One region of the Paenibacillus sp. NPDC057886 genome, then DNA from elsewhere that is predicted to be linked to it. Evidence: riboswitches for the same ligand, from Rfam matches in the RefSeq annotation. Region 1 holds a riboswitch; the other holds the start of a gene.
What was found. Region 1 has a riboswitch for glycine ahead of gcvT (glycine cleavage system aminomethyltransferase GcvT). Riboswitches for the same ligand answer to the same signal wherever they lie in the genome.
Positions count from the first base shown of each region.

Region 2: it holds a riboswitch for glycine, as region 1 does, so the genes downstream of both, sdaAB (L-serine ammonia-lyase, iron-sulfur-dependent subunit beta) here and gcvT (glycine cleavage system aminomethyltransferase GcvT) in region 1, are expected to answer to the same signal.

Region 1 covers NZ_JBHVMZ010000010.1:79,016-94,559, forward strand. The annotation lists gene ACFVQB_RS28275 (iron-containing alcohol dehydrogenase) at 1-751, shown strand, start outside; gene ACFVQB_RS28280 (NfeD family membrane protein) at 1,013-1,549, shown strand; gene ACFVQB_RS28285 (flotillin lipid rafts scaffold protein FloT) at 1,610-3,166, shown strand; gene glcT (glucose PTS transporter transcription antiterminator GlcT) at 3,332-4,186, shown strand; gene ptsG (glucose-specific PTS transporter subunit IIBC) at 4,475-6,526, shown strand; gene ACFVQB_RS28300 (HPr family phosphocarrier protein) at 6,604-6,879, shown strand; gene ptsP (phosphoenolpyruvate--protein phosphotransferase) at 6,872-8,584, shown strand; gene ACFVQB_RS28310 (hypothetical protein) at 9,083-9,472, shown strand; gene ACFVQB_RS28315 (hypothetical protein) at 9,498-9,734, shown strand; gene gcvPB (aminomethyl-transferring glycine dehydrogenase subunit GcvPB) at 9,946-11,433, opposite strand; gene gcvPA (aminomethyl-transferring glycine dehydrogenase subunit GcvPA) at 11,526-12,881, opposite strand; gene gcvT (glycine cleavage system aminomethyltransferase GcvT) at 12,878-14,014, opposite strand; glycine riboswitch at 14,212-14,312, opposite strand; glycine riboswitch at 14,316-14,438, opposite strand; gene gcvH (glycine cleavage system protein GcvH) at 14,785-15,174, shown strand.
Region 2 covers NZ_JBHVMZ010000007.1:321,155-336,698, forward strand. The annotation lists gene ACFVQB_RS24450 (ABC transporter ATP-binding protein) at 1-16, opposite strand, end outside; gene ACFVQB_RS24455 (HAMP domain-containing sensor histidine kinase) at 100-1,644, opposite strand; gene ACFVQB_RS24460 (response regulator transcription factor) at 1,641-2,324, opposite strand; gene ACFVQB_RS24465 (alpha-glycosidase) at 2,541-4,295, shown strand; gene sdaAA (L-serine ammonia-lyase, iron-sulfur-dependent, subunit alpha) at 4,487-5,431, opposite strand; gene sdaAB (L-serine ammonia-lyase, iron-sulfur-dependent subunit beta) at 5,421-6,110, opposite strand; glycine riboswitch at 6,222-6,364, opposite strand; glycine riboswitch at 6,369-6,492, opposite strand; gene ACFVQB_RS24480 (MFS transporter) at 6,831-8,108, opposite strand; gene ACFVQB_RS24485 (phosphotransferase enzyme family protein) at 8,138-9,274, opposite strand; gene pstB (phosphate ABC transporter ATP-binding protein PstB) at 9,463-10,218, opposite strand; gene pstA (phosphate ABC transporter permease PstA) at 10,231-11,118, opposite strand; gene pstC (phosphate ABC transporter permease subunit PstC) at 11,121-12,029, opposite strand; gene ACFVQB_RS24505 (phosphate ABC transporter substrate-binding protein) at 12,172-13,095, opposite strand; gene ACFVQB_RS24510 (PTS fructose transporter subunit IIABC) at 13,587-15,512, opposite strand; gene ACFVQB_RS24515 (ketose-bisphosphate aldolase) at 15,528-15,544, opposite strand, start outside.

The sequences.
Region 1 (15,544 bases):
CATGGCTGCAACCGGTTCGGAAATGAACTCCGGTTCGGTTATTACAAATCAGGATACACAGGAGAAGTTAGGCTGGGGGAGTGCGTATTCATTCCCTGCGTTCTCAATCCTTGATCCGGTAAATACATATACCGTTCCTCTGGACCAAACGGTTTACGGCATGGTGGATATGATGTCCCACGTACTGGAGCATTACTTCCACTTGGATGCCAACACACCGGTTCAGCTCGGGTTCTGTGAGACAATTCTGCGCACAGTTATGGATGCAGCCCCTCGTCTGGTCGAAGACCTGGAGAACTATGAACTGCGTGAAACGATTCTGTACTGCGGAACGATGGCATTGAACGGCGTACTGAACATGGGTCTGGCTGGTGACTGGGCTACTCACAATATCGAACACGCGGTATCCGCAGTGTATGATATTCCGCATGGCGGAGGGCTCGCAATTCTGTTCCCGCACTGGATGAAGCATAATGTGGACGTCAATGTGGATCGTTTCAAACGTCTGGCAATCAATGTGTTCGAAGTTAACCCTGAAGGTAAATCGGACAAACAGATTGCTGAAGAAGGCATTGAAGCGTTGAGCAAATTCTGGACATCCATTGGTGCGCCTAACCGTCTGGCTGATTATGATATCGATGACAGCCAAATCGAAGTTATGGCTGACAAAGCCATGCTCTTCGGCCCGTTCGGTAACTTCAAAAAATTGCAGCGTGAAGATGTTGTATCCATCTACAAGGCTTCTCTGTAAAAACAAAACACATCGTCGCAGAAATGTGTTCTGGAACCGCACGTCTCCTTTAACGGAGATTTGCGGTTTTTTTGTTGTGAATAAGAGCGAATCGGAGAATGTTCCAGCAACGGGGACATATGGCGATGAGAATAACCATTATCGGGTCTGTAATACAAATGAGGAAAGATTTTGAAACATTTTGACGTTAGCTACGTATTTATTTACATGTGGAATGCTCAGTTAGGATGAACTTGCGGCAGAGGAGAGGAGGAACGGGGAATGGAGTCAATCTATTGGGGGTGTCTAATTGGAGGAGCCATATTTGCAGTCGTCAGCCTTGTGCTAGGTGACTTGATTGATGGCTTGCTGGACGGGGCCCTTGAATTGCCTGGTCTTGATTTTTTCAAACCTGTTGTGCTGGCCGGTTCCATAACAACCTTTGGCGGGGCCGGTATTATGCTGACACGTTATAGCTCGATAAGTGCGATTTCAGCACTGATACTATCCCTGCTTATAGGTATTGCTGCAGCCATGCTGGTATTCTTTGCATATATCAAGCCGATGCGTAACAGTGACGTCTCCATTGCGTTTTCAATGAAAGAGCTATCTGGGAAAATTGGAGAAATTACCATTCCGGTACCGGAAAAAGGCTTTGGTGAAGTCATGATCAAAATTGCCTCCGGTAATACGATTCACACGGCATCCAGCTTTGAACATCGTCCCATTGCGGCGGGAGCGCGTGTTGTAGTGGTGGATGTTGTAGACGGCGTACTGCGTGTGTCGGAATGGGATGAGGATGTACTTAAAGATTTATAAAGTAGTCTAATCACCTAAGTAGTTTAAGCACTCATGAATGAATAAGGGGAGAGATGTGGAATGGAAAGTTTGAATTTGAATTGGGATGTGTTGTTGATTCCTGCAGTTGTGGTTGGTGTCATTCTGATTCTTGGATTGGCTTTCTGGGCGAGGTACAAAACGGTTGGGCCGGATGAGGCCATGATCGTTACGGGTTCATTCCTTGGCAGCAAAAACATTTCCGATGATGACTCCGGTCGCAAGATTAAAATTGTTCGTGGAGGCGGCGCATTTATCTTGCCAGTGTTCCAGCAATCGGAGTTTATCTCGCTGTTGTCCCATAAGCTCGACGTCTCCACACCGGAAGTATACACGGAACAGGGTGTACCGGTCATTGCCGATGGTGTCGCCATTATCAAAGTGGGAAGCGCTGTAGAAGACGTGGCCACCGCAGCCGAGCAATTCATTGGCAAACCCGTAGAATCGTTAAGAGGCGAAGCACAGGAGGTTCTGGAGGGGCATTTGCGGGCCATCCTCGGAACAATGACGGTGGAAGAAGTATACCGTAACCGCGATCGCTTCGCCCAAGAGGTCCAAGGTGTAGCTGCCAGAGATCTGAAAAAAATGGGACTGCAGATTGTTTCGTTTACGATCAAAGACGTTCGTGACAAACAAGGTTATCTGGATGCCCTCGGTAAACCAAGAATAGCAGCCGTCAAGCGGGATGCTGAAATTGCGGAAGCGGAAGCGATGCGGGATGCGCGTATTCAGAAGGCCAATGCGGAAGAGCAGGGGCAAAAAGCCGAGTTGCTGCGTGATACGAATATCGCTGAAGCTGCAAAAGAGAAGGAACTGAAAGTAGCGACGTTTAAGCGGGATCAGGATACAGCTAAAGCGGAAGCGGATCAGGCGTATCATATCCACGAAGCGCGTGCGAGACAAACCGTGGTGGAAGAAGAGATGAAGGTTGAACTCGTTCGTAAGGAACGTGAGATTGATCTGCAAGAGAAAGAAATTATCGTACGTGAGAAGCAGTATGATGCTGAAGTTAAGAAAAAGGCAGAAGCAGATCGTTATGCGGTCGAGCAGGCTGCCGAAGCGGATAAAGCCAAAAGAATGCGTGAAGCCGATGCGGTACAATACTCCATTGAAACGCATGCGAAGGCAACAGCCGAGCAGAAGCGTCTTGAAGGTCAGGCGATGGCGGATGCTGAACGCGCCAAAGGTACAGCGGATGCAGAGGTAATTCGTCTCCGGGGTCTGGCAGAAGCAGAAGCGAAGGAAAAACTGGCCGAAGCGTTCCAAAAGTTTGGCGAAGCTGCCGTGCTCGATATCATCGTCAAAATGCTGCCTGAACTTGCTGGTAAAATTGCGGAGCCGATCTCCGCGATTGATAAGCTGACCGTTGTGGATACAGGGAAGGGCGAAGGCGCCACTCGTGTAAGCAATTATGTAACTGAGCTCATGGCGACGGCTCCCGAGATGCTCAAAAGTGTCTCCGGCATCGATGTGGAGCAGTTAATTAAAGGTCTCACCAAACCTAAAACAACAGCACCGGTTGCTATTCAACAGAGTGAACCTGTAACGACCCCCTCTATAATCGATAAGATTGTGGAAAAAGCTGGAGTTGACGAGTAAGACAATGATCCATAAAGCACACATGCTCTATTGACCTTAAGGCGAATTTTTGTTACTTTTTAAGCGAGACGTCCGGCGCGGTTTGCCCGCTTCCGGATGTCTTTTCTTTCTTACTAGGGTGTGACTGAATCACACCTAAGATGGTGCGAAAAAGAGGTGCAAACATTGAGTAGCCTGCAAGTAGCCAAAGCGCTAAATAATAATGTAATTATTGCACAGCATCCTGAACATGGAGAAGTTGTCGTGATTGGTAAAGGCATCGGCTTCAATCGGAAAACGAATGACATTATTCCACTGATGGCTGTGGAGAAAATGTTCATTTTGAGAAACCAGCAGGAGCAAGAGCAGTATAAACAGCTTCTTCCACAAGTGGATGAAGCATTGATCGAAATTATCAACGAAGTCATTACGTATATTGCAGAACATACGGACGTACCTTTAAACGAACATATTCATATCGCATTAACTGATCATATTTCATTTGCGCTAAAACGGAAAGAACAAGGGATTGTCATACAGAATCCTTTTCTTTATGAGACCCGTGAAATTTATCCTGACGAATATCGCATGGGGGAATATGCGGTACGTTTGATAAAAGAAAAATTGGGTGTAGATCTGGGAATGGATGAAATCGGTTTTATTGCACTCCATATCTACAGTGCCATGACCAACCAAAATATTTCTCAAGTTCGCGAGCATTCGCAATTGATTACTGATTTGGTGAGCCTGGTGTCCACTCAACTGGATTATTCGTTTGAGACTCAGTCCCTGGATTACTCCAGGTTACTAACTCATCTTCGGTTTGCCTTGGAGCGAGTCCGTCGGGGAGATAAAGTGGAAGAAATTCATAAATTGGATTCCTTGTTGAAGTTGGAATATCCAGAAATGTACTCGCTTGCATGGAAGCTAACGAAGGTGATGGAAAAAAGGTTGAATCTGCCTGTATATCCTGCGGAAGTAGGGTATCTGACCATTCATTTACAGCGCTTGAATCAAAGGAAAGAAGAAGAGAGCAAGTGAAATATTTTCCCCAAGTGGAACTCTAATTTGAGAAATTTCGTGTAAAGGCTTGCATCGTTTTTGAAGTGGTGCTACAATGGTCTCCGTAATCAAGCAACTGAATAAACACAAACGACGTGTTACTGATTCGATCAGGCATGAGTTATCTAGAGCGTGATTGTTCTTACCTTATACCGGGTATGCTATACCCAAAGGTTGGACCAATTTGCTTTATTAACTCATGCCTTTTTTGTTTTCCCTTGCTTGCATCACAACATAAAAATTTAAAAGAAAGGTGGATACGATGCAATGTTTAAAAAGCTTTTTGGTGTATTGCAAAGAGTAGGTAAAGCTCTTATGCTACCTGTAGCAATCTTGCCAGCGGCAGGTTTATTGCTAGGGATCGGTAACATGCTTGTGAATCCGGATTTTCTGCAATATGCTACAGTGCTAGATACCCCATGGGTAAGCTCAATTGCGACGATTATGATGAATGCGGGTCAAATCGTATTTGATAATCTGGCATTGCTGTTCGCTGTCGGGGTAGCCGTCGGGCTGGCCGGAGGAGAAGGTGTCGCAGGTCTTGCGGCCATCATCGGTTACTTGGTCATGAACGTGACTCTGGGTACGGCTGTTGGTGTTACGCCAGCCATGATCGGTGAAGTACCGGGTTATGCCAGCATCTTGGGTATCCCTACTTTGAGTACAGGCGTGTTCGGAGGTATTATCATCGGTATTACCGCCGCGCTATGTTACAATCGATTTTTCAGAATCGAACTGCCGTCTTACCTCGGCTTCTTTGCAGGTAAACGCTTTGTCCCAATTATCACTTCAGTCGTTTCCCTCTTAATCGGGTTGCTTCTGGTGATCATCTGGCCTCCGATTCAAAATGGGCTGAATGCTGTATCTCATTTCATGGTAGATACAAGTCCGACATTATCGGCATTCATTTTCGGAGTGGTAGAACGGTCACTTATTCCGTTCGGTCTGCATCACATTTTCTACTCGCCATTCTGGTTTGAGTTCGGCGAATATGTGAATAAAGCTGGAGATGTCATTCGTGGAGACCAGCAAATCTTCTTCAATCAACTGCGAGATGGTGTGAACCTTACAGCGGGGACGTTCCAAGTCGGTAAATTCCCTTTCATGATGTTCGGTTTGCCAGCTGCGGCGCTTGCGATGTACCATGAAGCAAGACCGGAGCACAAAAAGTATGTTGCAGGGATCATGGGATCAGCTGCGCTGACTTCGTTCCTCACAGGCATTACAGAGCCGCTTGAGTTCTCATTCCTGTTTGTAGCGCCAATCCTGTTTGCAGTACACTGTATCTTTGCAGGTTTGTCTTTCATGACGATGCAAATTCTTGGAGTCAAAATCGGGATGACGTTCTCCGGTGGATTCATTGACTTCCTGATCTTCGGAATTATCCCGAATCGCACGCCTTGGTGGGATGTTATTATCGTAGGCTTGATTCTTGCAGTGATTTACTATTTCGGATTCCGATTCATCATTCGCAAATTCAATCTGAAAACACCAGGACGTGAAGAGGCTACTCCTGAAACAGTTTCGGGCGGCGGAAGCTCAGGTTCAACCGATGATTTGCCTCACAATATTCTTGCAGCCTTCGGTGGGCAGCAGAATATCAAACATCTGGATGCATGCATAACTCGTTTGCGGATTGAAGTAAATGAGAAATCCAGTGTAAATAAAGATCGTTTGAAACAATTGGGTGCATCTGGCGTCCTTGAAGTGGGTAATAATGTACAGGCCATCTTCGGTACACGTTCAGATACGATTAAATCCCAAATGCAGGATATTATTGCAGGACGGACACCGGCACCAGCAGCTAATGTTAAACCTGCTCCTGAACAGGAAAAGGCGCAAGGTGAAGACGGCGAACGTATTATTTCGGAAGACATCGTTATGCCAGTTAACGGCGAATTGATGGATATCACAAACGTTCCTGATCCGGTCTTTGCTGAGAAAATGACAGGTGATGGCTTTGCTGTTCTGCCTCATGATGGCAAGATTGCTTCTCCTGTATATGGTAAGGTGTTTAACGTATTTCCAAGCAAACATGCCGTGGGCATTATGTCTGACGGAGGCAAGGAAGTGCTTGTTCATATAGGTGTCAACACGGTGAAGCTGAAAGGTCAGGGCTTTAACGTGCTTGTGCAGGAAGGCGACCTGGTATCGGCAGGACAGCCGATTATGGAAGTGGATCTGGAGTATGTGAAAGCTAATGCTCCGTCGATCATCTCTCCGGTCATTTTCACCAACCTGCCAGAAGGCTCGACAGTAACACTAACGAAAAGTGGGTTACTGAAAATTGGCGATCAGCCGATTATTGAGATAAAATAAGAAGTGTTACGACGATGGCAAGCAAGTGTAAATATATGCAATGCCTAAACTAAATTATTGAAAGTGAGATGATTGTAATGCAACAAACATTCAGAATTACAGACGAAGATGGTATCCACGCACGTCCGGCGACAGCCCTGGTTAATACAGCAAACAAATTCAAAGGTGCAGAATCCTTTGCAGAAGCTAACGGTAAAAAAGTAACTTTGAAATCCATCCTGGGTGTACTTTCCCTGGGCCTGGAACAAGGCGATACCATCAACATCATCGTTGAAGGCGAAGGAGAAGCTGAAGCTCTTCAAGCTCTGACAGACGTTATGGTTAACGAAGGGCTGGGCGAAATTAATGCTTAATGTTTCTGGGATCGCGGCTTCGGCGGGTATTGCTATCGCCAAGGCGTTTATCTTGGAGCATCCCAACTACTCTGTAGAAAAACGCGAAATCAACGACGTTGACGCAGAGATCGCGAAACTCGACTCGGCTCTGGGCAAGTCCCAGGCTGAGCTTGAGGCGATCAAAGAGCGTACCTTACAAGAGCTTGGCGAGAAAAAAGCTGAGATTTTTGCTTCGCATTTGCTCATTCTGAATGACCCGGAACTGATTGATCCGGTTAAAGCGAAAATTGCAGATGATAAGGTTAATGCGGAATTCGCATTGAACGAAACAGCAACGCAATTTATCGAAATGTTCGAAAACATGAAGAGTGCTTACCTGCAGGAACGTGCTGCGGATATGCGTGATGTAACCAAACGTGTGCTAAATCACTTGCTTGGTATCGAATTCATGAGTCCGGCTGAGATCAGTGAAGAAGTGATCGTGCTTGCGGAGGATCTTACGCCTTCCGACACGGCTCAACTGAACCGTCAATATGTTAAAGGTTTCGCAACGAATATTGGTGGACGTACTTCTCACTCCGCGATCATGGCTCGTTCGCTTGAAATCCCGGCTGTCGTTGGGACGAAGGACATTCTGGCTCAAGCGAAACAAGGCGATATGATTATCGTTGACGGTTTGGACGGTCACGTACTGGTTAATCCGACGGATGATGTTATTGCTGAGTATCGTGCCAAACAGGAGCAATACGATGCACAACGTGCGGAGTGGAGAAAACTGCGTGATGAGCCAACGGTAACGGTGGACAACGTTCATGTGGAACTGGCAGCCAACATCGGTACACCGAATGATGTTGCCGGTGTTCTGGAGAACGGCGGCGAGGCTGTAGGCCTGTACCGTACCGAGTTCCTGTATATGGGCAGAGACAAACTTCCTTCCGAGGACATTCAGTATAATGCTTACAAGGCTGTACTGGAAAAAATGGAAGGCAAACCTGTTGTTGTTCGTACACTCGACATCGGTGGAGACAAAGAGCTTCCATATCTGGATCTGCCAAAAGAAATGAATCCATTCCTCGGTTTCCGCGCAGTTCGTCTGTGTCTGGACCGTCTGGATATTTTCCGTACTCAATTGCGTGCATTGCTGCGTGCAAGCGTACATGGTAACCTGCGTGTTATGTTCCCAATGATCGCAACACTGGGTGAATTCCGTGAAGCCAAAGCTGTCCTGCTCGAAGAGAAGGAAAAGCTAGTTGCTGAAGGTATTGCTGTTTCAGACAGCATCCAACTGGGAATCATGGTCGAAATTCCTTCGACTGCGGTTCTGGCGGATCAATTCGCCAAAGAAGTGGATTTCTTCAGTATCGGAACGAACGATCTGATTCAATACACCATGGCTGCTGACCGTATGAACGAGCGTGTGGCGTATCTGTATCAACCATACAACCCTGCCATCTTGCGTTTGGTTAAAATGGTAATCGATGCAGCACACCGTGAAGGCAAATGGGTTGGCATGTGTGGAGAGATGGCCGGAGACGAAACAGCAATTCCATTGCTGCTCGGTCTCGGACTGGATGAGTTCAGCATGAGCGCAACATCCATTCTGCCAGCTCGCAGTCAGATCACCAAGCTGTCCCGTGCAGACATGCAAGAGCTTGCTGCCAAAGCACTGGATATGCAAACGGCTGAGCAAGTCGTTGAATTGGTTCAAAGCATTCAAGCGTAATGTAATTTTATGGGGTTTCCACCCGATTTTAAGGGTTTCTTTTTCCGATGAAAGAGCTGCAGTCGTGCAGCGATTTTGCCGGTATCTGTTGTTACAGCAGATACCGGCTTTTTTTGTTTGAGCCGATATTTCTATTCTGCAGAGAAGTTACATTTTTCCGTTTGTATCTTGGTTGAAAATCATTATCATTAAGGTAATCAAATATTCCAATCAATGGACATCATGCTGAGGGAGAAAGTAGGGTTACCATGAAGCTCAATAAAAAGAAGGCAGGCAAGGTGCTTAAATATAGCAGTATCGATTCGTTTGAAGTGTCCTGAAATGGAGAAATGGTTCATGCTGCGACAGCAGAACATTCCGCTGTTCTTTGTACAAGTGGCTCCGGAACTTTGGTATCAAACGAACACATATCTCGATTAAACGAAGGAGAGGTCTATTTGCTGACTCCTGGGCAGAGGGTCAAGGCTGGCGGCGGATGAACAGGCGTTAAAAGGATGTTTGGTCCGTTTCGAAGTATACGAAAATGGCGGGGAAGAGCAGATGATTGCTACCAATGCTTTCACGGAAGGGTTATTTTGGTGTAAAGACCTGCAACAACTCGCTCACTCTTGCGAACGTTTGCTTCAAATGGAGGTCGCTGGTGACGAGGAACACTTCAATAGACAGGCCCTATTATACGGTCTGATGACTTTACTTGTTCAAGCGCAGGCCAAGCCGGAAAGCGTTGAGCCAACCGCTTCTGCGATTGCTCGTGTTGCCGATTATATGAATGATCATCTGGATCATGAGTTAAAACAAGATGAATTGGCCAAGCTCGCTGGCCTCAGCCCGGGATATTTTTTCGTGGGCGTTTCAACAATATACAGGAAAGACTCCAACAGCCTATGATACGTATCCAGACGATGAAGCTCTCTTGCGTCAGTTTGCCGCTGACGAACAGGTGGAGCAAAATGGTCTGGAAGCTGATGTATTTGGTCTAGCCAAGAATCCGCTTCGCGTCAGGGTTCGATTGATTGATCATCCGCTGGAGCCTTCGAAGAGACTTGCGATCAAAAATGTCTGTTGCCTGCAATATTTACGACAAGCTCGCTCCTATTGTTACACTTGCCCGCGATTGGGCAAGAAGGAACGAGCCAATTGGAAGCCTTAGAACGACAAAGATAAAATAAAGCTGACAGGTTAAAAAGCTATTAGAAAAAACAGCCGCGCAGAAAGCAGAAAGCGGCTGTTTTTGGCATTTATTAATGAGTATCAACGACTGAATATGTTTCCATTGTAATGATCGTGTCCAAACCTGGGATGAGAACATAGTTCGGATGTGGTTGCAGGCATGATCATATGCAAGTTTATTAGGTTAGCTTTTAACTACAAGCGCAGTTCAATACAGGTTTACGAGCTGCTGTTGTTTCATCCAGACGGGTAACCGGTGTGCCATAAGGGGCATTGAGTACCAGTTCAGGTGTCTCTTCTGCTTCCTTGGCAATGCGAATCATCGTATCAATGAATCCATCAAGTGTTTCTTTGCTCTCCGTTTCCGTCGGCTCAATCATGATGCACTCCTCCACGTTCAGCGGGAAGTACACGGTTGGCGGGTGATACCCAAAATCAAGCAATCGTTTGGCAACATCCAGTGTACGTACACCGTACTGTTTCAACCCCCGGCCAGACATCACAAATTCATGTTTGCACACGCCTGGATACGGAATCTCGTAGTAAGGTGCGAGACGGGCCATCATGTAGTTGGCGTTGAGCACGGCACATTCAGATACCCGGCGCAAGCCTTCAGGTCCATAGGTACGAATGTAGGCATAGGCACGGACCAGAATACCGAAGTTGCCGTAATACGCTTTGACCCGGCCAATGGATTGATCACCTTCGCGATCCAATGCATATAAGCCCTCATCATTTTTGATGACCAGCGGTTTCGGTAGAAACGGAATCAAGCGGCTCTTCACGCCAACCGGGCCGGCACCAGGTCCACCCCCGCCGTGCGGAGTGCTCATCGTTTTATGCAAGTTCAGATGCACCACGTCGAAGCCCATATCGCCAGGCCGGGTGATGCCCATGATGGCATTGGAGTTGGCTCCATCGTAATACAGCAAGCCACCTGCCTGGTGCACAATGGAAGCAATCTCCTGAATGTCTTTCTCAAAAAGTCCGAGTGTGTTCGGGTTGGTCAGCATCAGTGCTGCGGTATCCGAACCAACAGCTGCGCGAAGTGCATCCAGATCTACCAGACCGTCTGCGCGGGAAGGGATTGTTACCGTTTCGAAACCTGCTACGGTTGCACTTGCCGGGTTGGTCCCGTGAGAAGAGTCCGGTACGATAACCTTCGTGCGCTGTTCACCACGACCTTCGTGGTAGGCACGGATCATCATGAGCCCAGTCCATTCGCCATGTGCACCAGCGGCCGGTTGCAGCGTAACGGCGTCCATACCGGTTAGTCCGGCAAGGTCATTTTGCAACGTGTAGAGCAGTTCAAGTGCACCTTGGATGCTGGATTCGTGCTGATATGGATGAATTTTGGCGAACCCGTTGTAACGGGCCACATCCTCATTAATCTTCGGATTATATTTCATCGTACAAGAGCCGAGTGGATAGAATCCGTTATCTACCCCAAAATTACGACGGGACAGGGCAGTGTAGTGGCGAATGACGTCCACTTCAAAAACCTCAGGCAATGCCGCTGCTTCCGACCGAAGCATTTCCCGGGGAATCAGGGAATCGACAGCTTGACGGGGAACGTCGCACTCAGGCAAGGAATACGCCACCCGACCCGGACTGCTGAGTTCAAAAATCAACGATTGCTCCGGTGCTGGAGAGACAGCCTGGTTAGTGACTGTTGTGATGGTTTCAGGTTGGCCCGAAGTAGAGAAAGAGGTTACTGTTTCCGATTGTCCTTGTGCTGATGTCGTCGTTGTCTTTGTTGTCGTTTTCTGAGTCACAGCGATCCCTCCAATACACGTGCGAATTCGTCTATCTCTTCCTTGCTGCGCCGTTCAGTAACCGCAATCAGCATATGTCCGGCGAGCTCAGGATAATCACGTCCAAGCTCATAGCCACCAATGAAACCTGCATCGAGCAATTTCAGTTGCAGTGATTCCACATTTATTCCTTCAGGCAGTTGGATAACAAACTCATTGAAAGTTGGTGCGGTAAACGTAAGAGAGACCCCTCGAATAGCGGTAAGCGTGTTAAGGGCATAATGGCTCTTTTGCAAATTCAAATCAGCGACGTCAATCATACCTTGTTTACCCATGATGGACATATAAACAGAGGCGCTCAGTGCGAGCAAAGCCTGATTGGAACAGATGTTGGACGTCGCCTTTTCACGGCGGATATGCTGTTCCCGTGCTTGCAGCGTGAGTACAAAACCACGCTTGCCGTTGCGGTCCGTTGTCTGGCCTACAATTCGGCCAGGAATCCGGCGCATATGAGCCTGGGATACGGCGAAGTATCCGCATGTTGGACCGCCGAGTGAAGCGGCGATACCAAGGGGCTGTGCGTCGCCAACGACGATGTCAGCACCCAGCTTGCCTGGGGCTTCCAGCAGACCCAGCGATAGCGGGTTGGCGCTGACTACGAGCAGACTTTTATGCGAATGCGCAAGATCTGCGGCCTGTTTTACATTTTCCACGGCGCCGAAGAAGTTCGGGCTTTGGATCATGACGGCTGCGGTGTCATCGGACACGGCGGCTTGCAGGGCATCCCAGTCTGTTACACCATTTTGATATCCAATCTCAACAATCTCCAAATTGAGGCCATGTGCATAAGCTTGCAATACCTGACGGGATTCAGGGTGCACGGTACGTGACACAATCAGCTGTTTGCGGCGGGTTGCCGCTGCGGCCAGATTGCCTGCTTCCGCGAATGCAGTCGCACCATCGTACATGCTGGCATTGGCTACAGCCATGCCTGTTAACTCACAGATGTAGGATTGAAACTCGAAAATCGCCTGCAATTCTCCCTGGCTGATCTCGGGTTGATAAGGTGTATAGGCGGTATAGAACTCGGAACGGGAGATGACATGATTAATGACGGAAGGAACGTGGTGATCATAAATGCCTGCACCCAGGAAACTGGCGTGTGTCTCGAAGTTGGCATTCGCTCCCGCTTGCTTCGACATATGACGTGTCAGTGCATATTCATCGAGTTTGGAGGAAACAGGCAGTTCACCCTGATAGCGAATCTCCTGTGGAATGTCATGGAACAGATCCTCAATCGTTTCCACACCGATGGTTGCCAGCATGGCACTCTGATCCTGCTCGGTCATGGGAATGTAGCGATGCTTGCTCATGCTTGATCAGCTCCTTGAGTAGGTGTCTTTGGCGCACGTGTCCGTTTATGAAAAGGGGTTTTTACGACCTCGGCTTTCAGTTTCTTGCCACGAATCTCAATCTCCAGCGGGGTACCCAGCGCAGCATATTTGCTGTCAATCAGGGCCAGCCCCAGATTGCGTTTCAGCGTAGGGGATTGGGTGCCTGTGGTCACTTCACCAATCTGAACACCTTCGGCGTAAATCGGATAATGGGGGCGGGGAATACCGCGCTCGAGCACTTCGATGCCGACCAGCTTGCGGGCAGGCCCATCATTTTTTTGCTGCAACAAGGCTTCATGTCCGATAAACGGCCCGGCATTTAGCTTCACAAACATGCCAACGCCAGCCTCCAGCGGTGAGATGGTTGCAGACAATTCCTGTCCATACAGGGGCAGCTTGGCTTCAAAGCGCAGCGTATCCCGGGCACCCAGTCCTGTCGGAACGAGTCCGTGACCTTCTCCCGCTTGCATCAATCCGTTCCAGACCGCAGCAGCTTGTTCCGCAGGAACATAGAGTTCAAAGCCATCTTCACCTGTATATCCGGTGCGGGATAACAGCAATGTAACGCCACAGACCGTCGCATTTGCCACAAAGCGGAAAGGCTCAATCGAAGACACATCAGTGTCTGTCACCGTTCCGAGAATATCCACTGCCAGCGGACCTTGCAGAGCAAGCAGCGCCGTTTGATCCGAATCATTGGTCATCGTTACGCCTGGCGTCATGTGCTGTTGCAGCCATGCCCAGTCCTTGTCGATGTTGGAGGCATTAACCACCAGCATATAATGCTGGTCTTTCAGTTTATAGATCAGCAGATCATCGACCACGCCGCCATCCGGATAACACATTAACGTGTATTGGGCCTGACCGGGAACGAGTGTTGTTACATCATTGGTGGTCATGTGCTGTAAAAAAGCTTCTGCGTGTTCACCTTGTACAGTGAATTCGCCCATGTGGGATACATCAAATAATCCGGCACGTTCTCGCACCGCTTCATGCTCTTTCTGAATTCCGCTGAATTGTACCGGGAGCTCCCAGCCACCAAAATCAATGCATCGTACGCCTTCATATTGCTGATAGAGTGGAAAGAGTGGGGTTCTAAGCAAATCGGACATCCAATCACCTCGTCATGGGCCGTCAACCGGCCGAGTGTATAACCATGGATCAATGAATCTGGGATCATATTTTATGATAAAAGTAAGGTAAGGACGCTATAGGCTGCGCCGCTCTATAACCTGTTTTCGTTTTTTTGGGAAAAAGGAAAAGGACAGGCCAAAGAACCGGCATGCCAGAAGCACGCTGTATTCTTAGGCTCTGTCCTTGGTACCTGAGAGTTACCCCGCCGCCTGATGCAGCAGGTTTCCCCTTGGGTGATCATAACGCCCACACAGGGCGAATAGATGCTCTCCAGAGTTGCGTCCCGTAAAAGTCCTTTTGCCTGAGAGATTCACCTCCGCTTGTCGGTGGCTTACTCCTTCGGCGTTACCGCATGTACACCCTGATTCGGGTGTCAAGGGTAATCTCTCCCTTTACATTCATCCGCGGGTATTGCATAGACCAATAAACACATTTACTACTCTCATTAAAGCCTGAATCGACTATTGATGTCAAGAACGATATCATAGAAAACAATAAAAAATCCGAATGAAATTTTTAATTAATATCATAATGTTCGTCTATTTATAAAGAGCGCGCTTACTTTTCTAATATTCCCCATTATATGTAGGGAGAGTCCAAATGAGTTACAGGCATATAAGGAAGAAAATCAAATAAATTGTAAGGTATCTTGACATTTGATTCAAAAATATCATACGCTATGTTCTGGGAAAAAGGTTTAGGTCAAAGAAACGCATGCACTCATTAATGAAAAGCGAGGCGGATATCGATGAGCGAATTGAAAAGTGATTTCCTGTACAGTGAAGAGCACGAATGGGTGCAGACCGTAGGGGAGGATACCGTACGTATTGGCATTACCGAGTTCGCACAGCATCAGCTGGGTGACATTGTGTTTGTGGAATTGCCTGACCTGGAATCGGATGTAAAAGCGGAAGATAGTATTGGAACGATTGAATCCGTCAAAACCGTTTCGGATCTGTTTTCTCCTGTCAGTGGAACGATTATTGCTGTAAATGATGCATTGCAGGATTCTCCGGAGCTGGTTAACAACTCTCCATATGACGAAGGCTGGATGATCGAGATTCGTGTTGAGGGCGACCTGACAGCAGCACTGTCCACGTTGATGAATGCGGATGCGTATCGTCAACATACGGAATAATATTAATGTTCGATTCTCTGGCTAACAGGGAGTTTCAGCTTGATGTAAAAGTTCGTTTAACGAAAAAAAATGAATGGATTGATTATAGATCCGGATAGTGATACTGCTCATTCGGAGAATGCTTAGGCGCAATGGCCTCATCTGACACAGGATGAGCAATTGCGCCTTTTGTCGTTGTTAACGGATAAATCGGACGGGATGATTATCACTCTAACGTGTTTCATCATCATCCCTAAATGAGTTGGAAACAGATTGTCAAAATAGAATAAATTCACAATTTTATTTGTCATTAAAATGGTGCAATTCGTGGGAATGATACATGAAAGGGAATAACAGGTTCCGATGCATATACAGGTTTAAATATGGAAGA
Region 2 (15,544 bases), on a different contig from region 1:
TAATATTATCACTCACTGTTTGATCACCTCGGATATCATCGTAACCTTCCAAGGTTAAGGCTGAAGTCGTCTGAAGTTTAAGTTTAGTTTAAAAAAAGGTTAGGGCCTTGGTTTCCCAGCTCCCCCGCCGCTATAGAGACACACCCGCAATCCATTCCCGGAGCTGTGTACCATCTTCCGCAGTCCCATCTCACGAATCAGCAGATCCACGATGGACAACCCCAGACCTGTTCCCTTGGTATCCGAATCTTCCTGCAATCCTGGGCCCTTATCTCGAATAACAAGCGCCCTCTCCCCATGGATCTGTTCCGTCGATATGCCAATATATCTTCCACTCGCTGCATGACGGATGACATTCTGAAACAGGTTATCGAGAACACGACGTAATCCCTGCTCATCCACCTGCCAGATCAACGGTTCTTCCGACAGGTCAATATCAATCTCAAACTGCTCTTTCTCCCAAACGGGATACCAGGCCGCTGCTGTTTCCCTGACGATTCGCAGGACGTCCTTCTGTTCCAGCTTCAATGTATATTTCCCGCTGGTGAGCAGGTTGTACGATAACATGTTATCGATCAGTCCACTCAAGTCATCCATCTTGGCTTCCATACGACGCAATGAAGTATCCGCAGCTGTGCTTAGTGGTTCTTTGTGAAGGGAATGCATATGTCCACGAATAACAGTCAGCGGTGTACGCAGATCATGCGACAATCCCGCGACAAGACGTTTGCGCAGCTGCTCTTCCTCTCGCTCCCGGTGACGGCTGTCTGTCAACTGATGCACCATTTCGTTGAACGATTCCTCCAGCTGTCCGATCTCGTCTGATCTGCGGATTTCCACAGGAAGTGGAATGCCTTCCTTGCCCGGAGTGATCATCGCCGTCTGGAGCCGGATAAGCCGCTTGCGAATTCGCGCAAAGAACAGGATCGACATGATGATAAATAACAGGAAGATGATCATCATCAATCCACCCAAATACAAGAGTTCCATAGGCCAGTTGTTCTGCGGCTTTTGCAAAAGATACCTTGGCACTTCAATCACCATGAAGCCCTGTCCCTTGTCTTCGCTATCTCCCCCTACAAAAGAAACCACCGTTAGCGGATCACGATAAGACGCTTCTTTCATAAATTCCATGGCAGTGTTTGCCTTCCATATCGCAGGAATCCGGGTCTCTGTTGTCTGATGATTCAGTGTCCACTTCAATGTCGTCATCCTTGTTCCATCCACGGTGGATTCCGATACATCAACGTCCTCCCCAGCGAGAATAAATACCGTTTCACCGTTTTGGTCCACATGGTACATCGAAGATTTGGGATATTTGCGGTGCAGCTGTTCCATACGCTGATTGATTTTATCAGAGGTCGCCCCATCCAGCTTCTCGGATTCCCGGGTCCACAGGTTGCTGATTTTCGTGACATCCCCATAAGGTGCCGTATTCCCAGTATTCGTATTGTTCACCACCACCACATAGATGATGGATGTAATCGGGAGAACGACCGGAACAAACAAAACCGCTGCCAAGATCAGGAGAATATAACGGGACATCAGGGACCGTCCAAAACGCATTTTCCGTTTGCCCGATAAGCTTCGTTTTACGCCTCTATCCCTATTGGATGGATCGCGCATCGTCTCCTTTTTGCTCATGGCTTCTTCACACGATACCCGACACCGCGAACGGTTTGAATGATCGTTGGGTTCGCCGGATCACGCTCCAGCTTCTCGCGCAGATGCCGAATATGTACCATTAATGTCTTGTCCCCGTCCAGGTAAGGCTCGTTCCAAACGGCTTCGTAGATCTGCTCCTTGGTTCGAATCATGCCCATATGCCTAAGCAGATAGGCGAAGATATGAAACTGTTTGCCTGATAAAATAATTTCTTCCCCCGTCTCCTCATTCACGATCCGGTGGTCCTTCTCGTAGATGGACAAGTGATCCAGTTTCACCACGGTATCGGCCGAGATCGCCGTTCCTGCCTTTCGAAGCTGGACTTCAATCCGTGCGGCGAGTTCATCGGGATGGAATGGCTTGGTTACATAATCATCGGCAAAATCAAGCCCGTGCAGCTTGTCATCAATGGACGTTCTGGCCGAGAGCATGACAATGGGCACTTCAGGATGTTCCTTTTTGAGTCGCTGTCCTACCGTAAATCCATCCAGTCCCGGCAGCATGACATCCAGAATAACTAATGAGCAGCCCCCGGCAGCTTCAGCCGCACCCTCACCACTTCCGAGCCATACCACCTCATATCCACGCTCCTCCAAGTCTGCCCTTACCCAAGTGGCAATTTCCGTATCGTCTTCAATGTATAACAGTTTTGTTTTCATGCGCGCATTCGTTTCCTTTCTGCACCCTTTGGGTTAATTATATATTTGAAACATAATGAAATATCTTGTTTGTATAAAATGTACGAATGATGATCACACGACCATGGATGTCCTTTTATTTAAATTATACCTTAATCATCCGCTTCGCATAATTCTGCATCGAATGCTGCGACTTGCTCACATACTTCGTGTGTATACGACGGGAGGAAATTCAACATGCTGCTGGAAGCCATCTTTCATCAACCGAAACGGAACTGGGCCTACGCCTACGATAAGGATACCATTCGCCTGCGTTTGCGTGCCAAAAAGAATGATCTCACCGAGGTACATGCCCTGACTGGTGATAAATACGCCTGGGATCGCACCAAAGAGCTGGTTCCTTTAACCAAATATACATCCGATTCCATGTTCGATTACTATGAGGGGGAAGTAAAGCCTCCGTATCACCGTCTCAAGTACTCCTTCCTGCTGAAAAATGGCACAGAACAGATCTGGATGACCGAAACGGATTTCCAGACGCATGAACCCGACGATCCCGGTCACATGTTCCAGTTCCCGTATATCCATCCCGGAGCTGTATTTACACCGCCTGCATGGGTGAAGGATGCGATTTTCTATCAGATCTTTCCTGAACGATTCGCCAAAGGCAACCCCGATCTCGATCCAGAGCATGTGGAACCCTGGGGTGGGGAACCAACCCCGTTTAACTTCTTCGGCGGTGATCTTCAGGGCGTCATCGACCATCTGGATTACCTTGAAGAGTTGGGCATTAACGCCATTTATTTCACACCAATCTTCGAGGCAACGACCAATCATAAATACGATACCGAAGATTATCTGCGAGTAGATCGGCATTTTGGCGATGCAGATACAGTCAAACGGCTTGTTGAACTGTGTCATGCACGCGGAATTCGGGTGCTGCTGGATGCGGTATTCAATCATTCCGGCAAGACGTTCGCGCCGTTTGTCGATGTGCAACAGAACGGGGAGAAGTCCAAATACAAGGACTGGTTCCATGTGCATGAATTCCCGCTGGATGTGAAGGATGGCATTCCTACGTATGAAACATTCGGATTCGAAGCCCACATGCCGAAGCTGAACACGGAAAATCCTGAGGTGAAGGCGTATTTGCTGGAGGTGGCCGAATACTGGATTAAGGAAGTGGGCACCGACGGCTGGCGGCTGGATGTCGCGGATGAAGTGGATAATGCGTTCTGGCGCGACTTCCGCCGTGTGGTTAAGGCTGCGAATCCGGATGCCTATATCTTGGGTGAGGTATGGAATGAATCCTCCTCCTGGCTACAAGGCGATCAGTTCGATGCTTCGATGAACTATCCGTTTACGGAAGCCGTAAATCGCTTTTTTGTAAAAGATGTCATGCACGCTGAGCAATTCGTGAGCTCCATCGGTCGACAGCTGTCCCGCTATCCGCTGCAAGCCAGCGAAGTGGCGTTCAATCTGCTGGACAGCCACGATACACCACGGCTGCTCACCTTATGTGAGGGCGACCAGCGGAAGCTGAAACTGGCCGCGCTGTTCCAATTCAGCTATATGGGTGCACCATGCATCTATTACGGTGACGAAATCGGGCTGGACGGCGATCATGATCCCGGTTGTCGGAAATGTATGGAGTGGGATGAGACGAAGCAGGATCGCGAGCTGTTCACCTATTATCAGAAGCTGATCGCACTTCGTCATGCCCACCCTGCCCTGCGTGCAGAAGGCAGCATTCGATTCCTGCAGGCCCGTGAAGGCGGAAGCCAGCTTGTGATGGAACGACAGGATGATGAGGAGCGTATTCTGATCCTGTTCAATCGTTCGGAAGAAACGGCTATCGTCGAGCTGGAGGTGGGCGCCGGGGAATGGACAGAGTTATTTGGCGAGAATTATCGTACAGCCAAGGAAGAGGGAATCCTGGCCGTTGAGCTGCCCGCATATGGATATGTTGTACTAAGTACAGATATCGCGTAGCTTCTTCATATTGTTGTATCCTTTGCAATTCCAACGCATTGAAAGCAACGCCGAAAAAGCAAAAAAAGCCGATATGCTTCTTCACCAGGAAGAATTCATATCGGCTTTCAAATTATGATGGGAGCTTGGATCATTACCGTTAATGATCCAAGCTCCACGAATTAAATTCAGTTCATGTACGTTCATGGATGTTATGCCTTGGTTTCTGGTTCATTTTCAGCAGGAGACTCAGCTTCAATCTCAGGCTCCGCACGCTTCGCCTTCGGTTTGGCAAGCTTCTCCATCATTTTCCGTCCTGTCGGCGTTTGAGCAAGCCCACCTTGGGCCGTTTCACGGTGCCTGCTCGGCATCGCACTGCCCACTTCCAGCATGACATCAATGACTTCGTCAGACGGAATGGCGCTTCGTACCCCAGCCAGGGCCATGTCGGCCGCAGCCAACGCGGTTACGGCACCCAGTCCGTTACGGACGATGCACGGAATTTCCACGAGGCCTGCGACAGGATCGCAGATAAGGCCCAATGTATTTTTTAACGCGAGGCCAACCGCATGAACCACTTGCTCCGGTGTCCCTCCACGCAGCTCCACCATAGCTCCAGCGGCCATACCGATGGCAGAACCCACTTCAGCCTGACAGCCGCCCTCGGCACCGGAGATAAATGAATTGTTGGCAATGACATAACCGATCGCTCCCGCACAGAACAGACCGTTTACCAGGTGCTCGTCACTCCAGCCAAAACGCTCCTGGGAGCTGATAAACACACCTGGAATGATGCCGCAAGAACCGGCTGTCGGTGTCGCTACGATCCGGCCCATGGAGGCATTCACTTCCGATACACAAAGGGCATATGCCATGGCTAGTGCAGAAGCATCTCCAGAACAAGTCTCACCTTTACGAATGTACTCGGCCATTTTTTTGCCGTCTCCGCCAGTCAAGCCGCTGCGTGATGTCGTATCTTCTGTCAGCCCTTTGTGTACAGCTTCTTTCATCACCTGATAATAATCCGACATCTGCCGCACAACATCCGCTTCCGGGATATTCGTCTCCTGAACCTGCTCTTCGATCATCAGCTCGGCAATGGTTTTGGACTCTGCTGTACAGATGGTACTCAGTTCATGTAGATGTTTAAACCGCATCCGGCTCGACCCCTCTCTTCAAATCAATCACGCGAATGTCCAGCATATGATCCAGCGACCGCAGACGGTTCAGCATCTCAGGATTCGGCACACCATCCATCTCCATTGCTGTCAGCGCTTCACCATCCCGGGCTTTCCGATCCACTTGCATATACCCGATGTTCACCCCTGACGAACTGATTGTCGAGGTTACGGAAGCGAGAACCCCTGCTTTGTCCGAATGTCGCAGCACAAGTGTCGGAAACTCTCCGCTAATCTGTACACGGAAGTCATTCAATGCATGTACCGATACACTGCCACCACCAATAGAAGCACCGATCAGTGAGCATTGACGCTCACCATGCCACAGCTCAATCTTGACCGTATTGGGATGAGGAGCAGGCAGGCCACTTGTGAAAAACTCTACCTCCATACCCGCTTCCTCTGCGTATTGTTCTGCATCCGGTATACGTGGATCATCAGTTACATAATCAAGCAGGCCACCGATCAACGCGAGATCCGTACCATGTCCCTGATACGTGTCGGCGAACGAGCCATACAGAGTTAGCCGGGCGCGTTCAGGCGTGCATCCCAGCCACTGACGGGCAATTCGCCCCAATCGTGCCGCTCCAGCCGTATGTGAACTTGATGGACCTGTCATGGACGGACCAATAATTGAAAAAACGTCTTTAAAACGCATCGCAAACCCTCCATTTATAATCGTCATTTTCATCCAGATGCACACCCATAATGTTCCTTTATTACTGAATGATGACATAAGAAAAGGACAGAAGAAGGCCCTAGGCCCTCTCTCTGTCCTCGATACCTGAGAGTTTCATGATAAGCAGCGCGGCGGATTGATGCATTCCCTGTATTCACAGGTTATGTCACCCTGCACACCGTGCTGCTTGACCATATACCCCTTGGGTGGCGCATGTCGCGCACTCTCCAGAGTTGCGTCCAACGATGGTACATTTACCTGAGAGATTAACCGCTGCGCCGGGTGCGTAGCAGCTTGCTCCTTCGGTGCCCGACAGCTGCCATTGTACTCGGCATGCCCAGGTCTCTCCCGCTCGCTATCATTCGCTGTATGGAACCATTCTGATATGTTGTACCAGAATGATAATTGAAGTTTTTAATACTTTCTCATTAAGATTAATCGACCGGAAGATCAGTGTCAACAAACTTAACGATTTCTTTGTGAATACTTCCTTTTTCCCATTTTATACACAAGATAAACTAACGAACTGTAAACTTTCATCACATGAATGAGTTAATGCGTTTCATTTCGAAAGCGTATACATTATTCGTTTTCTACTGGTCAGTATCTGTGATTAATACTATCTATGTTATGTTCCACAGAACGGTTCGGGTAATCAGGCAACCATTATTCTGTACTAGAATTGCCGTATTTTGCCTGTCACCCCACCATCGCCTTAGGCTTCGCCGGTTCATCGAAAAACCTGCTTCGGGAAGGAAGCATACTCGTCACCCACAATCCAAACGCTGCCAACACCATGATCCCAGATACAACCGTATATACCATACGAAGCGACAAATGTTCTGCCACTACTCCTGCAATCAAAATGGAGGCCACCTGCAGCACACTTAACACCAGTCCAAGTACACTGCTCATTCGCCCCATCAGATCGACAGGGATATTATTTTGGTAAAAGGTAACCAGGCCCGTATTCGCCAGTGCGGAGCACAGACCGAGCAGAATAAAAGCAATCGCCGCCAGCTCAAACGAGAATGAACGGGCGAACAGGAAATAACCCAGCGCGACCAGAAGCACACCGCCACCCATCATGTGACGGATCGGCAAATGTTTGGCGAACAGCCAAACCAGCATGGAGCCTGCCAAATAACCGATCCCGGTGATACTCATTAATGCTCCGTACTGCGATTCAGGCAGGTTCATCACCTGACGGATAAACACCACTTCCTGGGCATCGAGCGACATGCCGACCACCAGAATAATCTGGAACAAGGCATATATTCCGACCACGTAGCCGGACTTCCGGCTGAAGCTCAGTACAGCTCTCCAATCCTGGGCAATCATCCGAGGTGTCAGTCTGCTTCCCGTCCCTATATTCTGTTCTCCAATGCCCAGTTTGGGAAGAAACATTAGAATTAATGCAGAAGCAGCAAAGGAAGCCGCATTGGCATAAATAGCTGCCGCCGGAGATAAATAAATCAGCATCACTCCTGCAACTGCCGGGCCGGTAATAAATGCCCCTGAGCTAATCAGGGCTTGTAGGGAATTGAAACGCTTACGCCGTTCAGCAGGTACCAGCCGGGTAATGTACACCTGAGAGGAGGGGACAAATATAGATGAGGACATGCTGATCAGAAACATCACTGCGTACATCATCCATAAGCTGGACATCAGAGGGAGCGTCGCCACCAACAATGCCCGTAGCATATCGGCCCCAATCATCAGCTGTCGCTGATCATAACGATCAATCAGGCTGCCTGACCAAAACTTAGTGCACACCGAAGCAATCGGCGAGATAATCCATAACCCTGCAACTGCCGCTGGGGACTGTGTCATATTCAATACCATCAGGTTAATCGCCACAATATATATGAAATCACCCAGATTAGATATGCCCACTCCGCTAAGTAGCAATCCGGCATGCTTCCAGCCACCAGACTGACCCTTCGCTGCAACTCTCTTTGCACGAATGTTCTTCATAGCGCTACCCACCCACTAGAAATCACAAATTATAACTCATAGAAAATACTCTCGTTCTGTACATATGGTTTGCAAAATTTGCTGCATATAAGAGGCATTCGCTCTTTCATCCATTCGTATCTGGACTCGTTTTCCATCTGAAATGCGAAATAGCCGAACGTAAAGATCAGCATGAATCCTTCCATTAACCGAATATCACGCTTCGTCAGTGGTCCTGTCTGCTCCGTATAACCCGATAGGAAGACATCCCGTTCCTCCCGATTGAAAATCGTAGCTGCACCTCCGGCATCAAACAGATAGTAGCCATAACCGTATAAACAAAAATCAATCATGGATATGCCCTGATCCGTCACTAACAGATTGCCGCGGGTAATATCCCCGTGAATTACTCCCCATGTCTCAGCATTATGCGGATACGTCTCTAGCTGATCGTTAATGTTCTCAAACGTCTCGCGAATTAGATCGAAATCTTCAGGAGTAAAGATGCCACGTCTAACGCCTTCCTCCAATTGCTCCAACATGACAAGATTCTCTTTGATCGATCCGTAGGCTGGTCGTACTCCTGCTTGTCCCATGGCAGGGCTATTGTTATCGGTATATACCTCTGAGATGATTGCCTGATCAGCATGCTGTTCAACGTCATTCGCCCTCTGTCCGCTTTCAGATTTCTGTAAACCTGCCTGTGGCTTGGAAGCTTCCTTTGGTCGTCGTCCATATTGATGCAATATCTGCAACTGTACGCCCAAATCATGAATCTGTGCTGTTGTCAGACGTTCTCCCTGCTTGATATCCCTGCCTTCAATCCATTCCAGAACGGTACAACAGATCTCTTCTCCTGTTTCGTCCAACCAGACGGTGACCCACTCTTCCGATGTATTGCGTACAGGTGTCTGCACTCGCAATGGGCTAGTAGCCCGTAATTCATGAAGTAGATTCATCTCTGCTTCAAGTGCAGGTCGTGTATGCTGGATGCCCGTCATGCTTGCAAAAGCGGCTTTATGTATACGCAATAGGTACTTCTGTCCGGTTAATTGATCAACCACCTGATACGTTAGATTTTCATTATGTCGGATAAAGGAAATTTCAGGTTTTTCTATGGAATAATGCGAGATAATTTCAGTTGCCATGGTGTCATGGGATATCTTATGGGTAGTTATGATCCACATCTCCTTCTCTTGTCAAATGAAAGGTGGTGCTCACGAATATCGTAGCATGATTGTTTTTATTTTGGCAAACTATTCCATATACGTGATGATGTAAAAAAGCATAACCCCCGAACGACCTCGCCCGGGTGCTATGCTTCCTTCTATCTCTATAAATCTATCTCGATCTCATACTCTATCCAATATAACAGTTAACCGAAACGTCCCATAATATATTCTTGAGTCAGACGATTGTCCGGGTTAGTGAAAATATGCTCCGTATCCCCGTGCTCAATCATGCTTCCCAGATAAAAATAAGCCGTATAATCCGAGATGCGTGCCGCCTGCTGCATATTATGGGTAACAATCACGATCCGCAGCTCCTTCTTGAGCTCCGAGATCAATTCCTCCACCTTACCCGTAGATACCGGGTCAAGGGCAGATGCCGGCTCATCGAGCAGCAAAATCTGCGGATCAACCGACAACGCTCGGGCGATACAGAGCCGCTGCTGTTGTCCACCCGAAAGGGCCAGGGCAGACTCGTTCAGTCTGTCCTTCACCTCGTCCCAGAGCGCAGCGCGGCGCAAGCTTTTTTCCACAATTTCATCCAGTGCCTTCTTGTTCTTGATACCACGGTAGCGGGGGCCAAACGCGATATTGTTGTAAATGGACTTGTGGAACGGGTTCGGCTTCTGCCACACCATGCCTATTTTCTGACGAAGCTTGATCACGTCTGTGCCCGGCTCATTCAGATCATTGCCGTCCATCCAGATATGTCCTTCCGTGCGGGAACCGGCGATCTCGTCGTTCATCCGGTTGAGCGACCGCAGGAACGTGGATTTACCACAGCCGGATGGTCCAATGAGCGCCGTTACACTGGCTTCGGGAAACGTCAGGCTGATCTGTTTAACGGCCTGAAAATGCCCATAATATATGCTTAACTGTTCCGTACCAAAAGGTATGGCCATGTTGGTTCCTCCTTATTTCGAAGCTGTCATACGGCGGTAAACCACCCGACCGATCCAGCGTGCACTCAGATTGAACGCCAGTACAAGAAGTACAAGCACGGCTGAAGCGCCAGCTGCTACTTCTTTGGAATCCGGGCCAATGCCTTCACTGTTTACTTTCCAGATGTGCACGGCCAGTGTCTCTGCCGGACGCAATGGATTGATCGGCGATCTTGGACTCGTTGGATTCCAGTCTGTGAAGTCCAGTGGTGGACTACTCATACCCGCTGTAAACATCAGAGCTGCTGCTTCACCGAAAATCCGGCCCGATGCCAAGATCGTACCCGTGATTAAACTGGGCAATGCCACAGGCAGCAGAATGGAGGTGATTATTTTCCACTTGGACAATCCGAGTGCTAGACCCGCTTCCTTCTGCTCTTTCGGAACGGCCCGAAACGCTTGCTCTGTTGTCCGCACCATGAGTGGAAGATTGAATATAGCCAAGGCCATGGCCCCCGATAACAGGGAGAATCCCAGACCAAATGTATTAACAATTAACAAGAGTCCGAACAAACCAATAACGATAGACGGGAACGAGGATAACACTTCGACAACCAGTCGAATAAAGCTTGTAATCCGGCCCGGCTTGGCGTACTCGGCCATATAAATACCGCCGCCCCATCCGAGCGGAATCGTAATAATCAAGGTCAGAACAAGCAGGAATATCGAGTTGAATAATTGCGGTCCAATCCCGCCTCCACCTTTGAGCAACTGTGGTGCACTGGTCAGGAAGTGCCAGTTAATCTGCCCAATCCCACGTACCAGAATGAAGCCAAGCAAACCGAGCAAGAGAACAACAATGAACAGGGCCAGAACAACGATAATGGATGTGGCAACTTTATCTACCGTTTTAGCCTTCATTTTCATACCCGGTTCCTCCTTTCAAGCAGGCGAACCAGAATGACGAAGACAAAGGTCATCACCAGCAGGACAAGCGCCATACTCCACAGTGCATTATTATGAACAGATCCCATCGTGGTGTTACCCATACTCAGGGTGATTACACTCGTTAACGTTGAAGCGGATTCGAGCAGTGATGTCGGTACATGCGGTGCATTCCCGATGACCATCTGTACGGCAAGAGCTTCACCAAATGCGCGGGCCATACCTAGTACAATCCCTGTCAGCAAAGCTGGAAGAACTGTCGGGATAATGACACGATAGATCGTTTGCCAGCGAGTTGCCCCCAGTGCGTAGGACGATTCACGCAGACCTTTCGGCAGTGCAGACAGTGCATCTGCCATAATGCTTGTTACGGTAGGCAAAATCATAACAGACAGAACCAAACATCCGGCTGCAATCCCGACGCCGGCTCCGCCAAACATGCTGCGCAACAAAGGAACGATAACACTGAGACCGATAAACCCGTACACAACGGAAGGGATACCGGACAGCAGCTCAATCGCAGGTTGCAATATCTTTTTACCTTTACCTGGTACAATCTCGGTCATGAAGAGCGCTGCACACAAGCTAAGCGGACTTGCAATCAGAGCTGCAAGCAATGTTGTTATGAATGAACCTGTAATGAACGGCAACGCTCCGAAGGCAGCGGGTTCCCCCGTTGGGTTCCACGTTTTTCCGGATAAAAATTCGCGCAAACTTACGCCATTCTGGAAAAAGGTCGACAAGCCTTTGGACGCTACAAAATAAACGATGGAAAACATGACAACGATCAGGAAAACGACACAAATCGACGTATAGATCCGTCCTGTCCACTCTTCCCAATAATGCTTCTCTCTCAAGGGCCGGCGCGGTTTCAACTTGTTGTTCATTACCGTTCCCCCTTCGGTCTGTTCCATAACAACCATCCTTCTATAGTAGAATTCATGCAAAATATGGGATTATTCCAGAGCAAACCGCGCAAAGAGGCAGGACCTGGGTCCGCCTCTCTCGCTGTATGCGCAAGTTCAAAGATTATTGAGTCACAGTGCCTGCTGCGTCACGTTTTACTTTCATGCCGGATACTGGGATATAACCAAGCTCCGTCACGTCGTTTTGTTGAATTTCGTCACTCAAGATGTAGTCGAGGAATGCTTTTGTTGCTGCATCCGGGTCACCTTTGGTGTACATGTGCTCGTAAGCCCATACCGGATAAGTTCCTGCTTCTACGTTCTCAACTGTTGCTTCTACACCTTCGTATTTCAATACTTGCAGGCTGTCATCCAGGTAGGACAGAGCCAAGTAACCAATTGCGCCCGGAGTTTCAGCTACGAGCTTTTTAACTGTACCTGAGGAATCTTCCTGAATGGAACCTTGGATATCTTCCACTTTTGTTCCCAGTGCAAAGTTCTCGAATGTTGCACGAGTACCCGAGCTGCTAGGACGGTTTACGATAACGATCGATTGATCTTTACCGCCAACATCTTTCCAGTTTGTGATTTTACCAGAGAAAATGTCGATCAGTTGTTGCTTCGTCAAATCTTGTACACCTGCATCTTTGTTGCTTACAGGAGCGATTGCTACAACAGCCACTTGGTGATCTTTCAGTTCGCTTACTTTTGCTGCGTCATCGATTTTCTCTTCTGCGAATACGTCAGAGTTACCGATTGTAGCTTGTCCGTCAGATACTTGTGTCAAACCAGTACCACTACCGCCGCCTTGCACTTGTACCGTTACTTTCTTATATTCATCAACTGCCATAAATTTTTGTCCAGCTTGCTCTACCAGAGGTTGCAGTGCTGTTGATCCAACAGCCAGAATGTTACCGCTAAGTTCAGTAGCAGTTTCTCCTGTGGAACCATTGCTTCCCTCTGTACCAGCGTCATTTTTCGATCCGCATGCTGCGAGCACCAGTACGAACGTTAAGGTCATCAAAATGAACGGCAACTTTTTAAACATGTTTTGTTTTCCTCCCCCAATTTAGTGATGGTGATTTGCTTTTATTTTTGTTCACCATCAACTCTTTTATCATTGTAGTTTCGTTATGTCATCTCAAAATCAATGTTTTGTAAACGCAATGTTAAAAATGTTGGGCTGTGTATTAGAAAAAGCTGGAATGGTATTTTGGCGCTGGTTGGCCGCTTCGGGAACGGACGTTGTTTCAATCGCTGTTATCCCCGGATTTATATGATTTACTTTTCTCAAGGAATACATCCGGGGATAAAGGCGAACGCTTCGCTTTTACACAATCGTTCCGTTCCCTGCGCTGTGTCAGCGCTGGTTGTTTCCCAGCATAGCAATCCTCAGCCTGGGAGAAAGCAAAAAAAGGCCAGCTCTATAAAAGGCTGGCCTTGTGTAAATACTTAATGTAGATATTGAATCAATCCGATATATAGAACAAACAAAAAACTGCCTCACAGCCAGTGCATGGCACCAGCTGGTTAGAGAAGTTATGCAGATTTCATAGTGGTTACGGCTTTCTTTTCTGATGGCTCGTTTGTATTACTCTGTGGTTGGTATACAGGTTTCTTTAACAATCCAATCATACAAGCTGTAATGATGGAACCTACTAAAATACAGACAATATAAAGTAATGGATTACTTGCCGCAATCGGAATAACAAAGATCCCACCATGAGGAGCTTGTAACGAAATACCTAGAGCCATACACATTCCTCCACCAATCGCTGCGCCTACAATATTGGATGGAATAACTCGCAATGGATCATTTGCAGCAAACGGAATCGCGGCTTCTGTAATAAACGATGCACCCATAATATAAGCTGCTTTGCCCGCATTACGTTCTTCGATTGAAAATTTATTTTTGAATATTGTTGTGGCTAATGCAATACCCAGTGGTGGAACCATACCTCCAACCATTAGAGCCGCAGAAGGTTCAAATATCTGATTGGCAAACATCGCCAGTCCAAAAGCAGACGCTGTTTTGTTAATCGGTCCTCCCATATCAGATGCCATCATTCCTGCCAGAAGCGCTCCTAATAAAATAGCATTCGAGCCTGTTAAGCCATTTAGCCAACCTTGTAACGACTCATTGATCCAAGCCATCGGACTGTTGATTACAAAGTACATAATCAAGGCGGTTATAAATGAACCTGCTAATGGCAAGATCAGCACAGGTGACAGGCTTTGCAGTGAATCGGGAATGCCTTTGACTAATTTTTTCAAAGCTAGGATCGTATAACCGGCGATAAATCCAGCTAGCATACCTCCCAGAAATCCTGAACCTCCAAGAGTTGCCAGCATCCCACCAATCATACCAGGTGCTAAACCTGGACGGTCAGCAATACTATACGCAATATACCCTGCTAATACAGGAACCATCAATGCGAAAGCAGCACTACCCCCTGCTGTACTTAAAAAAGCGGCGAAAGCATTATAGTCCGGGCTAGTTGGATCAGCCGCATGAATACCAAACATAAACGAAAGCGCAATCAATATACCGCCTGCGACTACAAAAGGAATCATAAACGATACACCATTCATAATATGGCTGTATATTTTAGGCTGCTTTAAGCGTGTTTTTTCTTTTGCTTCTTTAAGATTATTGTTGCCTTGATTCAAAACGACACCTTTTCCAGCAATCGCATCTTCAATTAACTCTTGTGCATGATGAACTCCATTTTTGACAGATGTTTTGATCACTGGACGATCGCCAAAAACATCCATATCGACTTTGACATCTGCCGCCACAATAATACCATCAGCTTCAGCAATATCTTCAGGAGTCAATTGATTTCCAACACCTGTTGATCCATTGGTTTGCACTTTAATGTGTACACCGAGTTCTTTAGCCGCATTTTTCAATGCTTCTGCTGCCATAAACGTATGAGCGATTCCTGTAGGACAGCCTGTTACTCCAACCACTTTTTTGCCAGCATACTTTTTAGGACGATGAAGCGCCTGCGCATCTTGCTCTTCTGCCTGTTCAAATAAGCAGACAATTTCTTCTTGATCTCGAGCAAGAATAAGCTTCGCTCTAAATAGTTCATCCATCAAAAAGGTCGAAATTTTGGATAATGTCCGCAAATGCTCTGATGAAGAGTCTTGATCCACTGCAATCATAAAAAATAAATTACATGATTCGATACTATATTTTATACCGCTTAATGATCTGCCCATAATAATGGCAGGTGACTGTACTCCAGTAGACTTGGCATGCGGAATGGCTATTCCGAACCCCACTTCTGTAGGAACCTGTTCTTCACGTGCCCAGATATCCTTTTTAAATTGCTCGATATCGCTTAAATAGCCGTTATCGTTTAACTTTTGCGACAATTCATCTATTAATTCAGCTTTGGTCGTAGCGGTGACATCTAATATGATATTTTCTGGTTTTAAGACATTAGAAATCTTCATGATGGATCTCTCCTCTTAAATTTCTCCCAGTT